Regions from separate parts of the Candidatus Villigracilis vicinus genome, predicted to be linked through region 2. Evidence: predicted binding sites of a transcription regulator. Region 2 holds the regulator's gene; the other holds the start of a gene.
The links. Region 2 encodes HrcA, which represses chaperone genes, less so after heat shock. Its sites were predicted from a motif close to TTTAGCACTCTCNNNNNGAGAGTGCTAAA; they were not measured.
Positions count from the first base shown of each region.

Region 1: a site for HrcA is predicted at 2,757-2,785, ahead of groES (co-chaperone GroES). Genes of this name have one in related genera too.

Region 1 covers NZ_JADJDD010000030.1:223,980-229,965, reverse strand. Annotated here, with positions in the region: gene IPG80_RS22005 (tetratricopeptide repeat protein) at 1-1,133, shown strand, start outside; gene IPG80_RS22000 (tetratricopeptide repeat protein) at 1,130-2,563, shown strand; gene groES (co-chaperone GroES) at 2,845-3,132, shown strand; gene groL (chaperonin GroEL) at 3,164-4,822, shown strand; gene IPG80_RS21985 (peptidylprolyl isomerase) at 4,911-5,789, shown strand; gene IPG80_RS21980 (hypothetical protein) at 5,899-5,986, shown strand, end outside.
Region 2 covers NZ_JADJDD010000006.1:142,366-148,351, forward strand. Annotated here, with positions in the region: gene IPG80_RS06680 (heavy metal translocating P-type ATPase) at 1-1,523, opposite strand, end outside; gene IPG80_RS06685 (Fur family transcriptional regulator) at 1,520-1,966, opposite strand; gene hrcA (heat-inducible transcriptional repressor HrcA) at 2,161-3,198, shown strand; gene grpE (nucleotide exchange factor GrpE) at 3,260-3,799, shown strand; gene dnaK (molecular chaperone DnaK) at 3,924-5,804, shown strand; gene dnaJ (molecular chaperone DnaJ) at 5,907-5,986, shown strand, end outside.

The sequences.
Region 1 (5,986 bases), on a different contig from region 2:
CCCCCACCATCTCACCGGAGACATTGATCGCTGAAGCCGAGGGGCTTTTTAAGCAGGGAAAACTGTTGCCCGCCATCGATGCTTATCAGCAGGCAGTGGTTTCGCAGCCGGAAAATCCTGCCACTCATATTATGCTGGCACGCACCCTGGCATTTGCCGGTAAATATAAAGAAGCTCAGATCTCCGCCGAAGATGCCTTGCTGCTCAACCCGAGCAATTCCATGGCGCATGCCGTGCGCGGGTGGGCATTGAACTTTCAAGGTGAATATCTCGAAGCTGAATCCAGCATCAAACGCGCGCTGGAACTGGATCCGAATAACGCGCTGGCACATGCTTATTATGTGGAGATCCTGATCGATTCTTATTACAGTGGCTTGGGTTCCTTCGATGGGATCGAGAAAGCCATTGAAGAATCCAAAGTGGCTCAAGCACTCGCACCTGACCTGATCGAAACGCATCGTGCGCGCGGATATATTTTGGAAGCGACCGGTAACTACGAAGAAGCCATCCGTGAATATGAAGCCGCCATTGCCATTAATGCCAATATCGCCGATCTCTATCTCGCAATGGGACGGAACTACCGCATCCTTGGTATCTATGACAAAGCCGTGGATTCTTTCACCCGTGCCGACGCGCTCAACCCCGAAGACCCCAACCCAGACCTGTTGCTTTCACGTACTTATGCCACCATCGGTGAATACGGCAAAGCCATGCAGTTCGCTGAATCTGCTGTTACAAACAACCCCGCCGATACCAACCTGCGCGGCAACCTCGGCGTAATGTATTACCGCAACGCCTATTGGACCGAAGCCATTCAGGAACTTTCTTATGTAGTCAAAGGCGGGCTTTCGCAGGACGGCATTGAAATGGAAGTCATCAACCTCGTGCCAGATGCGCCGCGCATTGCTGAATATTATTTTACCTATGGCTTGGCGCTCTCGCGCACCGATCAATGCGGTGAAGCGCTGCAGATCGCTCAGTTGATCGTTTCCCGTATTCCAGCGGATGAGTTGGCAGTGGAAAATGCCAACGAGATCACCAGTCGCTGCCAGCAAACCCTGGATGCGCCTCTTTCCACCGCGACAGAGGAACCTGTTGCGACAGCGGAAGCGGAAGCCACCCCCACCCCATGAACATCTATAACAAACGCAGCCTTTTTCGGCGACGTGACGAGACGGGCGTCTATCGCATGTTTTTCTTCGTCGTTTTGATCCTGGCAGGCATTTGGTTGATCCGTTCTGTACAACAAGGGGAGGTTAAGCCTTTGTTCTTGCCGACTGCCACCCCCACACGCTTCGCTGCTTCGTACACTCTTGAGGGTGACGCGTATTTCACTGCTGGTCAGCTGACAGCTGCCATTGATGCTTATCGGGAAGCCACCAATGTAGATCCTAACAACGCAGATGTTTGGGCGCAGTTATCACGTGTTCAGACCTATTCCACCGCGTTGATCGTGCAGCGTGAAGACTTGCTTGCCCGTTTGGATGAAGCCATTGTGTCGGCGGAGAAAGCCATTGAAGTGGACCCGGATAGCAGCAATGCCCACGCGGTGCTGGCATTCGCTTTGAATTGGAAGGCGTCGTACACGTCTGAAGACCGTGAGCGGCAAGCGTTGCTGCAAAAGTCGGAGCAGGAAGCTGTGCGAGCCATTCAGTTGGATAATACGAATGTGCTGGCGCAAGCTTTCTATGCTGAGGTGTTGGTCGATCAGCAAAAATGGACGCAGGCGCAACAGGTTATTGACCAGGCTTTGGAAGCCGACCCAAGCCTGATGGACGTCCACCGTGTGAATGCCTATGTACTTGAGTCGTTGGGTGAATATGCCCTTGCCATTGAATCCTATGATCGCGCGCTTGCCATTACCCCGAACTTAACCTTTCTCTATCTGCGGGCAGGCGCTGGCTATCGCCGTCTTGCGTTTGAAAGCCCGAATGAAGAAGTGCAAAAGCAGTTATTCGAAAAGTCGCTTGAATATTTTGCGCAGACCGCCCGTATCAACGCACAATTGGGTGTGAAAGACCCGGCGCCGTATATTTCCATTGCCAAGACCTATTCGCAGATGGGTGAGTTCTTCATCGCCATCCGCAACATTCAAAAAGCGATCGAGTTTGAGCCGTTCAACCCGGTCTTGTATGGAGAGTTGGGCGTGCTGTATCACAAGAACCGCAACTATGAGACCGGTATTCTGGCTCTGGGGTGTGCCATCAACGGCTGCACCGGACCGGAATCTTGTGATGGGCGCGGCGGATGCGGACCGAATGACACCGAGGCGGAAGTCCAGCCGCTGACTTTGGATGGAAGTACGGTCTATTATTATGATGTGTTCGCCTCTGAGTTGGCGGCGTTGAGTACGTCCAAGAACAATAAATGCCCGCAAGCGTTGGAAGTGGCGACGATCATTGAAGCCTCTGAATATATTGCCGATGCGAACATCGCCGCGGACATGGCAGTGGTTCGCACCATTTGTTCCTTTACCCCAGAGACGACAGAAACCGGCTCCACCCCTGAGCCGACAATTGAACCAGCGATGCTGGAGGATGTGACTCCCACGCCGACGCCGTAAGTCCCTAATCCCGAGGGGTGGCATAGCTTTTGAAGCCATGTCACCCCTTCGATGTTGGGTCGGTTGAGGCGGGGCACAAAGCTTGGGTGGGGAGGCAGATATAGGCTTGGAAAGAGGCGGGTGAAGCGTCAGAGATTTGTAAGAATTTTTATATTCCCCCTTGACGATGATATTTTAAGTGTGTAAGATATCAATTAGCACTCAGACGTATTGAGTGCTAATTCTGTGATTATTCAAAAATCAAAACCCCTTACAGGAGGCATCAAATGGCAAAGAGCAATATTTCGTTCAAACCCCTCGGCAGCCGCGTGCTGATCGAGCCCGTTGAACAGGAGGAAATTACCGCGAGCGGTATCATCCTCCCCGAAACCGCGAAGGAAAAACCCCAGCAAGGCAAGGTCTTGGCAGCGGGTCCTGGCGATCGCAATGAAAAAGGCGAACGCGTTGCAATGGACGTGAAAGTTGGCGACCTGATTCTGTTCGCCAAGTACTCTGGCACCGAAGTTAAGATGGATGGCAAGAAACTGCTCATCCTGCGCGAGAGCGATATTCTCGGCATCGTCGGCTAATCCCATAAATATTTAAAAAAGGAAGTGAACTATGGCAGCTAAACAACTGGTATTTTCCGAAGAAGCCCGCCGCAAGCTTAAGAACGGCATGAATGTCGTCGCAAATGCGGTATCCGCCACCCTCGGCCCCAAGGGACGCAACGTAGCCATCGATCGCAAGTTCGGCTCCCCCAGCATCACCCATGACGGCGTTTCCGTCGCCAAGGAAATCGAACTCGAAGATCCGTTCGAGAACATGGGCGCGCAGCTCCTCAAGGAAGCCGCTCAGAAGACCAACGACATCGCCGGTGACGGCACCACCACCTCCACCGTCCTCGCTCACGCCATTGTGAACGAAGGCTTGAAGGCGCTCGAAGCCGGTTACAACCCGATGCTCCTCAAGAAGGGCATCGAACTCGCCACCGAAACCATCGTGGCTGAACTCAAGAAGAACTCCGTCAAGATCGACACCAAGGAAGAAATCGCTTCCGTCGCCACCAACTCTGCGGCTGACGAAGAAGTGGGTCAATTGATCGCAGACGTGATGGACAAAGTCGGCAAAGACGGCGTCATCACCGTTGAAGAATCCAAGACGATGCAGTTCGAAACCGAATTCGTCGAAGGTATGCAGTTCGACCGCGGTTATCTCTCCCCTTACTTCATCACCAGCGCTGAAAACATGGAAGCTCAGATCAGCGACGCTTATGTTCTGATCTACGACAAGAAGATCTCTGCTGCTCAGGATATCGTTCCTTTGCTCGAGAAACTTGTTCAGCTTGGCAAACGCGAACTCGTCATCGTCGCTGAAGATGTCGATGGTGAAGCTCTCGCCACCCTGATCCTCAACAAGATCCGCGGCATGCTCAATGTGCTCGCCATCAAAGCCCCTGGCTTTGGCGATCGCCGCAAGGCTATGCTTCAGGATATCGCTGTCCTCACCGGCGGCGAAGTCATCTCCGAAGAACTCGGACGCAAGCTCGAATCCGTTACTGTTCAGGAACTCGGCCGCGCTGAGAAGATCGTCTCTGATAAGGAAAACACCACCGTCATCGGCGGCAAGGGCAAGAAAGCCAACATCGAAGCCCGCATCAAGGAAATCCGCATCGAGATCGACAAGAGCACCAGCGACTACGATCGCGAAAAGCTCCAGGAACGTCTCGCCAAGTTGAGCGGCGGCGTTGCCATCATCCGTGTGGGTGCTGCGACCGAAACCGAAATGAAGGAAAAGAAGCACCGCGTTGAAGACGCCCTCTCCGCTGCCCGCGCAGCCGTTGAAGAAGGCATCGTCCCCGGCGGCGAAATCTCCCTCATCAACGCTTCGATCAAGCTCGACAAGCTCGCCAAGGCGCAGGCTGAAGAAGCTGAAGAAGTGAAGGTCGGCATCAACATCGTCAAGAAGGCGCTCGAAGCCCCGATCCGCAAGCTCGCTTCCAACGCTGGTCAGGATGGCTCCGTCATCATCGACACCGTCCGCCGCACCGCGATCGAGAAGAAGAACCCGAACATCGGTTACAACGTCCTCACCGACGAATACACCGACATGATCAAGGCTGGCGTCATTGACCCGGTCAAGGTTGTGCGTGGCGCGCTCGAGAACGCCGCTTCCATCGCAGCAATGATCCTCACCACCGACGTGCTCATCACCGACATGCCTGTGAAGGAAAACGCTCCTGCCATGCCTCCTGGCGGCATGGGCGGCATGGATTACTAAGATCCACCAACATAATTGTAGGGACGCAGCGCCGCTGCGTCCCTACTTTTTTTAATGGATGTCAGCCTGAACGGGTATAATTTTACGAATGCAATTCAGACAAATCGTTTTGACCTTGTCCCTCACTAGGGGGATATCTGCCTGCGGTTCCTTCGGGACCCCGAACACGCCCACCCCTGCTGTGCCGAGTGCCACACCGGCGCCTCCCACCCCTACTCCTCCGCCTTCCGCGGCTGTTGTTAATGGCGAGTTCATTACCATTGCCGAATATGAATCGGAACTGGCGCGTTTTAAAGCGGCCCAAACCGCACTGGGACTCTCCTTCACTGATGAAGATGCCAGTAAGACCGTCCTTGAAGATATGGTTGCGCAAGTGTTGTTGAGTCAAGCTGCAAGGGAGGGAAATTTCGCAGTGAGCGATGCAGACCTCCAGTCGCGGATCGACGCGCTGGCGGGTGAGCTTGGGAGCGCCGATGCGCTCACGCAGTGGCAGTCTGCCCACGGGTATGATGAGGCTTCCTTCCGCCTCGCTTTGAAGCGTTCGCTGGAAGCGGCATGGATGCGTGACAAAATCGTTGCGTCTGTACCGGCTTCGGCGGAGCAGATCCATCTGCGCCAGATTTTGACCTATAATGAGGCGGATGCGCAAGCAGCGTTGGCAGAATTAAGTGCCGGTGCGGATTTCGATGAACTGGCGGCACAATATGACCCGGTCACCAGCGGTGAATTGGGCTGGGTGCCGCAAGGATATTTGCTGGACCCCGAAGCCGATGCGGCTGTTTTTGCCCTGCAAACGGGCGATGTAAGTGGCATCATCCCCACGGAAGCCGGTTTTCATATTTTCAAAGCCATTGAACGCGCCGAACATCCCCTTTCGCCGGATGCCTTGCTGGCGTTGCAATCTACTGCTTTGAATGCGTGGCTGGCAGATCAACGTGAAAAGAGCGAGATCGTTTTTGCGCCCTAGCCTGCAAGAGAACGTTTTATTGTTTTAGCAAAGTTCGCTGTTTACCCGGATTCCCTTGTGGTGAATGTGGGTTTTCAAAAAAGGATTACGATTTTTTTGGAGTGACTTCATGAGCAAATACGATTACTTCGATGATTCTCCCCCGCCGCAGCAAAAGCCGCCTGTGCGGCTTGACCTGTGGGATATGTTGAGCATCC
Region 2 (5,986 bases):
ACAATCGCCCTTGCCAACGGATGTTCGGAACGTGATTCCAATGCGGCAACGAGGCGCAGGATATCCTCTTCTTTTGTTTCACTGAAAGAGAACAAACCAGACAGGGCGGGTTTGCCGCTGGTGAGTGTGCCAGTCTTATCGAACGCCAGCACCTTGAGTGTGGCGGTCTTTTCAAGATGAACGCCGCCTTTGAAGAGCACGCCATTGCGCGCGCCGTTAGCGATGGCAGAAAGGATGCTCGCAGGCGTGGAGATGACCAAGGCGCATGGCGAAGCGACCACGAGCCAGGTCATGGCACGGTAGAAAGTGGGTTGGAAGCTATGACCGAGGATCAACCACGGTACAAAGATTAATAACACTGCTGCAGCCAGTACAAAGATGGCATAGCGTTGTTCAAAGGTGTCGAGCATTTGTTGGGTGTTGGCTTTAGTAGATTGCGCCTCTTCCACCATCTTTACGATGCGAGCCAGGGTGGTATCTTTGGCTAGCCGCGTCACGCGGATTTCGAGCGAGCCAGTCCCATTGACGGTGCCTGCGAAGACCAGATCGTTTTCCTGTTTATGCACCGGCATCGACTCGCCGGTGATGGTGGCTTGGTCAACATCGGATATGCCGGATAGCACTTCACCATCGATGGGGAAGCGTTCACCAGGGCGTACAAGCACAATATCTCCGAGGGTGAGTTGTTCGATGGGTAGTGTCACCAAACGCGAACCGCGTCGTACCGTTGCTTGAGCCGGTCGCAGGTCGAGCAATTTTTCAATGGCTTTGCGGCTGCGGTCCATCGCATATGTTTGCAGAGTGTTCGAAAGCGAGAATAAGAAAAGCAGCATGGCACCTTCGGCAGGCTGACCAATTGCCGCTGCGCCCAGTGCCGCAAGGATCATCAGCAGATCTACATTGAGGGTCTTTTCTTTTAATGCTTTAATGCTTGCCATTAAACCGAACCATCCACCAGTGGTGTATGAAACAAAGTACAAGCCAAAGATAAGTGAGGGATGCCAGGCAAGCCCTGCGCCAATGAATGCTGTCAACGCGGTGATCGCATTGATGACTGTAAATGCAATTTCGATTCTTTCGATGGGAATTGCCACAGGTTTTTTTGCTGCCTCGTTTTGATTCAAAAATGACGCTTCTACTTTGTTATCTTCGCTGCTCAACAGGTTGGATGTTTCCAGCTTCACTTCAAGCGTGTTCTTGCGGAATGTTGCCGTTGGCAGGGTGGCAGCGGATTCATATTGTTTTGCGAGTTGTTCAGCGAGTTCCCCGACACATTGGGCACAGGCTTCTTCGCCGCGTTCGCGTTTGGCGGCGCACTGCGCCACTCGCATGGAAGCCTCGCGTCCTGCATGCTGCACAACTTCCAGCGCGCGTTCGCTACTGATCTTATGAGGGTCAAAGACTGCTTTTAAATTTCCATTGGTATAGTCGTACTCGACTTCCTGAATACCGGCATATCCGCGCAGGGTATCGGAGAAAATTTCAGTACAGCGGGTTTCGGTCTTGGGTAATTGATTCATCATTGCCTCTTCAGTTTTGCCTGTTTCTTCTGGCAGGCGGGGCAGAGCCCGTAGTATAGAACGCGTGCACCAAGCAGTTTGTAGCCCGAAGCCGCAGTGATTTCAGAATCCAAATGAGTGACGTGCTCGCTGGGAATATCGATGATACGTGAACAGGAAATGCATGCCAGGTTGACATGTGGTTCCGTGTCCGCATCGTAATGGACCTTGTCATCGCCTGCGTGACCCAGCACATTCACCACACCCAAACCAACCAGCGTATCAAGTGTGTTGTAGACCGTGGCAAGGCTGAGCGAGTGAAAGCGCGGCTTGAGTTCATCATATATCATGGCTGCGGTGGGGTGTTCATGGCTTGCGGCAAGGAGTTCGCAGATCGCCACCCGCTGCGGAGTGACGCGCATTCCGGCTTCCTGTAGGGCAGTGGTTAGGGTCGTGATAGTAGACATAGTCTCTCTTATTTGGAATTATTACAAATTTAGAATAATTATAAATAAGGTTTTTATTTTGTCAAGAGCTTTTATCTTTATTTGTGTATTAATATCTTTTCTTACACTCCTCTTATTGACGCATCATTTTCCCGCTGTTATTATTATTCCATTATTAATTGGCACTCTCGCAATGGGAGTGCTAAATTTTGAACATGAATCATCTCACCGAACGCCAGAAAACCCTCCTGATGCTGATCATACGTGATTACATCGACACCGCTCAGCCCATTGGCTCGAAGCGGCTGGCGGAGCATTACCACATCAACTTGTCATCCGCGACCATTCGCAACGAGATGGCGGCACTGACAGAGATGGGCTACCTGCGACAGCCGCATACATCGGCAGGACGTGTGCCAACTGAAGAAGGCTATCGGTATTTCGTCAGTGAGATGATGCATAGTGCTGAATTGCCTGAAACCGTTCAGCACACCATCTCGCACCAGTTCTATCAATCGCGCCCCGAGCTCGACCAGTGGATGACCCTTGCGGCGTCTATTCTTGCAACCCAATCGCAGGGTGTTTCGGTCGTTGCCGCACCGCATGTCGAATCAACCAAGTTCAAACATGTGGAATTGATTTCGACTCAAGGCAGGCAAGTGCTTATGGTGCTGGTGATGCTCGGCGGGGAAGTGTCGCAGCAAATTCTGACCTTGGCGGAACCTGTTGCCCAGGAGCGACTCAGCGGAACCGCCACGCGTCTTAACGGACTTTTGGCTGGTCAGACCGCCCAAGCCATGTCCGCGCTGACAGTTCGCCCCGACCCGCTTGATCAGGATATCCTCCTGCTCATCTTGCAGGACATGCGCCGTATGACCGATAAAGCCTCAGGTGAAATCTACACCGATGGTCTGACCAACGTCCTCGGTGAACCTGAATTTTCTGAGTTGGATGGTCCGCGCCGGGCGTTGAAAATTTTTGAAGAACCCGCTACCTTGCAAGACTTGCTGACCAAGACTACCAGCAACAGCAACGTCGGTGCTTTGCAGGTGCTCATCGGCGGCGAAGGTGAATATGATGACCTGCGTCAGTGCAGTCTGGTGATTGCGCGCTACGGCGTCCCCGGTATGGCGACGGGTGCGCTTGGCGTGCTGGGTCCCATGCGCATGGCTTATTCCAAAACTATCCCCACAGTGAGATTTGTGGCAGCCTTATTGAGCGATCTGGTGAACGATAATATTTCTGGTGAGTAAATAACGATATTCGATAATCGAATAACGAATACCTAATATCGAACCTACGAGAGTGAGACACATGACAGAAGAAATGGATAAGCAAGAAGAACAGGGTCAAGCATCAGACGAGACAATGCCCAATGGGGAAGGGCAGCCTTCGGATGAGCGTGAGGCGTTGATCCAACAGTTGAAGGAAGCCGAATCCAAGGTCGTCGAATATAAAGATGGCTGGGCGCGGACGCAGGCGGATTTCCAGAACTTCCGCAAACGCGTGGAACGGGATAACGAGGCATTCAAGGCTTCGACCAAGGGTGACATCTTGAAGAAGGTGTTGCCCGTGCTTGATGACCTTGAACGCGCTTTGCAAAACCGCCCCGCGGACGATGCCTGGGCAAATGGCATTGAGTTGGTGGCGCGCAAGTTCCAGAATATTCTGGATATGGAAGGCGTCAAGCGCATCGAAGCGAAGGGTGTGGCGTTCGACCCGAACTTCCATGAAGCCATCTCGCATGAACCGTCTGACGAAGTGGAAAGCGGGCATGTGATCGATGTAGTGCAGAACGGCTATGTGATCGGTGAACGGGTTGTAAGACCCGCGTTGGTAAGAGTGGCGCAATAAAAGAAATTTCCGTCATTGCGAGGGCGGTGTTCTTCCGCCCGAAGCAATCTCATGTTACGTTGTAGATTGCTTCGTCGCAAAGAGCAAGAGCGCTCCTCGCAATGACGATTTCATAGGAGAAATTATGGCAAAAATCATTGGTATTGACTTAGGTACGACGAACTCGGTGGCGGCAGTGATGCAAGGCGGCGAACCGGTCGTGATCCCATCGGCGGAAGGGGAGCGTTTGGTTCCCTCTGTGGTGGCGATGAATAAAAATAATGAACGTTTGGTGGGACGTGTGGCGCGCAATCAGGCGATCACCAACCCGACCAATACGATCTTTTCGGTGAAGCGTTTTATGGGACGCAAGGCTGACGATGCGGAAGTAGAACGCACAAAGAAGCGTGTACCCTATGCCGTAAAAGAAGCGGCAAATGGGGATGTGCGCGTGGAACTCGGCGGTAAGGATTATTCCGCGCCGGAAGTTTCGGCGATGATCCTTGCAAAGATCAAGGCAGATGCTGAGGCGTATTTAGGTGAGACCATTACGCAGGCGGTCATTACTGTGCCTGCTTACTTCAATGATGCCCAACGCAACGCGACCAAGGACGCAGGCAAGATCGCAGGCTTGGAAGTGCTGCGCATCATCAATGAACCGACAGCTTCTTCATTGGCATATGGCTTGGACAAGAAGAAGAACGAAGTCATCTGCGTGTATGACCTTGGCGGTGGTACGTTTGACGTATCCATTTTGGATGTGGGCGACGGCGTGTTCCAAGTGAGAGCTACAAGCGGCGATACCTTCCTCGGCGGTGATGACTTTGATCTTCGAATCATGGATCATCTGATTGCTGAGTTCAAGAAAGACAACGGCATTGACCTGCATAACGACCGTCAGGCGCTTCAGCGTTTGAAGGAAGCTTCTGAAAAGGCGAAGATCGAACTCTCCACAGTGATGCAGACCGAGATCAACCTGCCTTATTTGACAGCGGATGCCAACGGTCCCAAGCACTTGGTGATGACCCTGACCCGCGCCAAGTTCGAGCAGTTGGTTGCTGACCTCGTTGACCGCACGATTGCGCCGGTCAAGCAGGCGTTGGCAGATGCTACTTTAAACGCAGGCGATATCAACGAAATTGTGCTCGTCGGTGGTATGACCCGTATGCCTGCCATCCAAGACCGTGTACGCGCGTTCTTCGGCAAAGACCCGCACAAAGGCGTGAACCCTGATGAAGTCGTTGCGATCGGCGCGGCGATTCAGGGTGGCGTGCTCGGTGGGGAAGTGAAGGACATCCTTTTGCTCGATGTGACTCCGCTGACTCTCGCCATTGAAACTCTCGGCGGCGTTGCCACGGCTCAGATCGAACGCAACACGACCATCCCGACCCGCCGTTCACAGGTCTTCTCGACTGCGGCAGATAGCCAGACTCAAGTGGAAATTCACGTCTTGCAGGGTGAGCGCCCGATGGCAAACGATAATAAATCGCTGGGCAAATTCATCCTTGATGGCATTCCACCTTCTCCGCGCGGGGTTCCTCAGATCGAAGTGACCTTTGATGTGGATGCCAACGGCATTCTCAAAGTCAGCGCGCAGGATAAGGCAACTGGAAAATCTCAACACATTACGATCACTGCTTCTTCTGGTTTGAACGAAGCCGAAATCGAAAAGATGCGCAAGGATGCCGAGGCACATGCCGAAGAAGACCGCAAGCGCAAAGACCTGATCGAAGCGCGTAACAATGCCGATAACACCGTCTATGCGGGTGAGAAGGCGTTGCGCGACTTGGGCGATAAGGTTCCGGCGGAGATCAAGGCTGAGGTTGAGGCGAAAAGTGCCGAGGTTAAGGAAGCGGCGAAAGGCGAAGATGTAGAGAAGATCAAAGCCGCAGTCGAAGCCTTGGGGCAGACCATCCAAAAGATTGGTGCCAGTGTCTACGAACAAGGGCAGCCGTCGGCGGAGGGCGAAGCGGGTCCTTCATCCGATGCGGGACCTGATGTGGTGGATGGTGAGGTCAAGGAATAACGTCATTGCGAGGAGGGTGTTTTTCCCGACGAAGCAATCTCATAATTAGTTTGGGATTGCTCGGGCATAGGGCAAGAGCGCCCTCGCAATGACATAAAAATTATGTCAAACCAAGACTATTACGATATTTTAGGCGTGGGCAAGGGCGCTGGCGATGATGAGATCAAAGCCGCGTTCCGCAA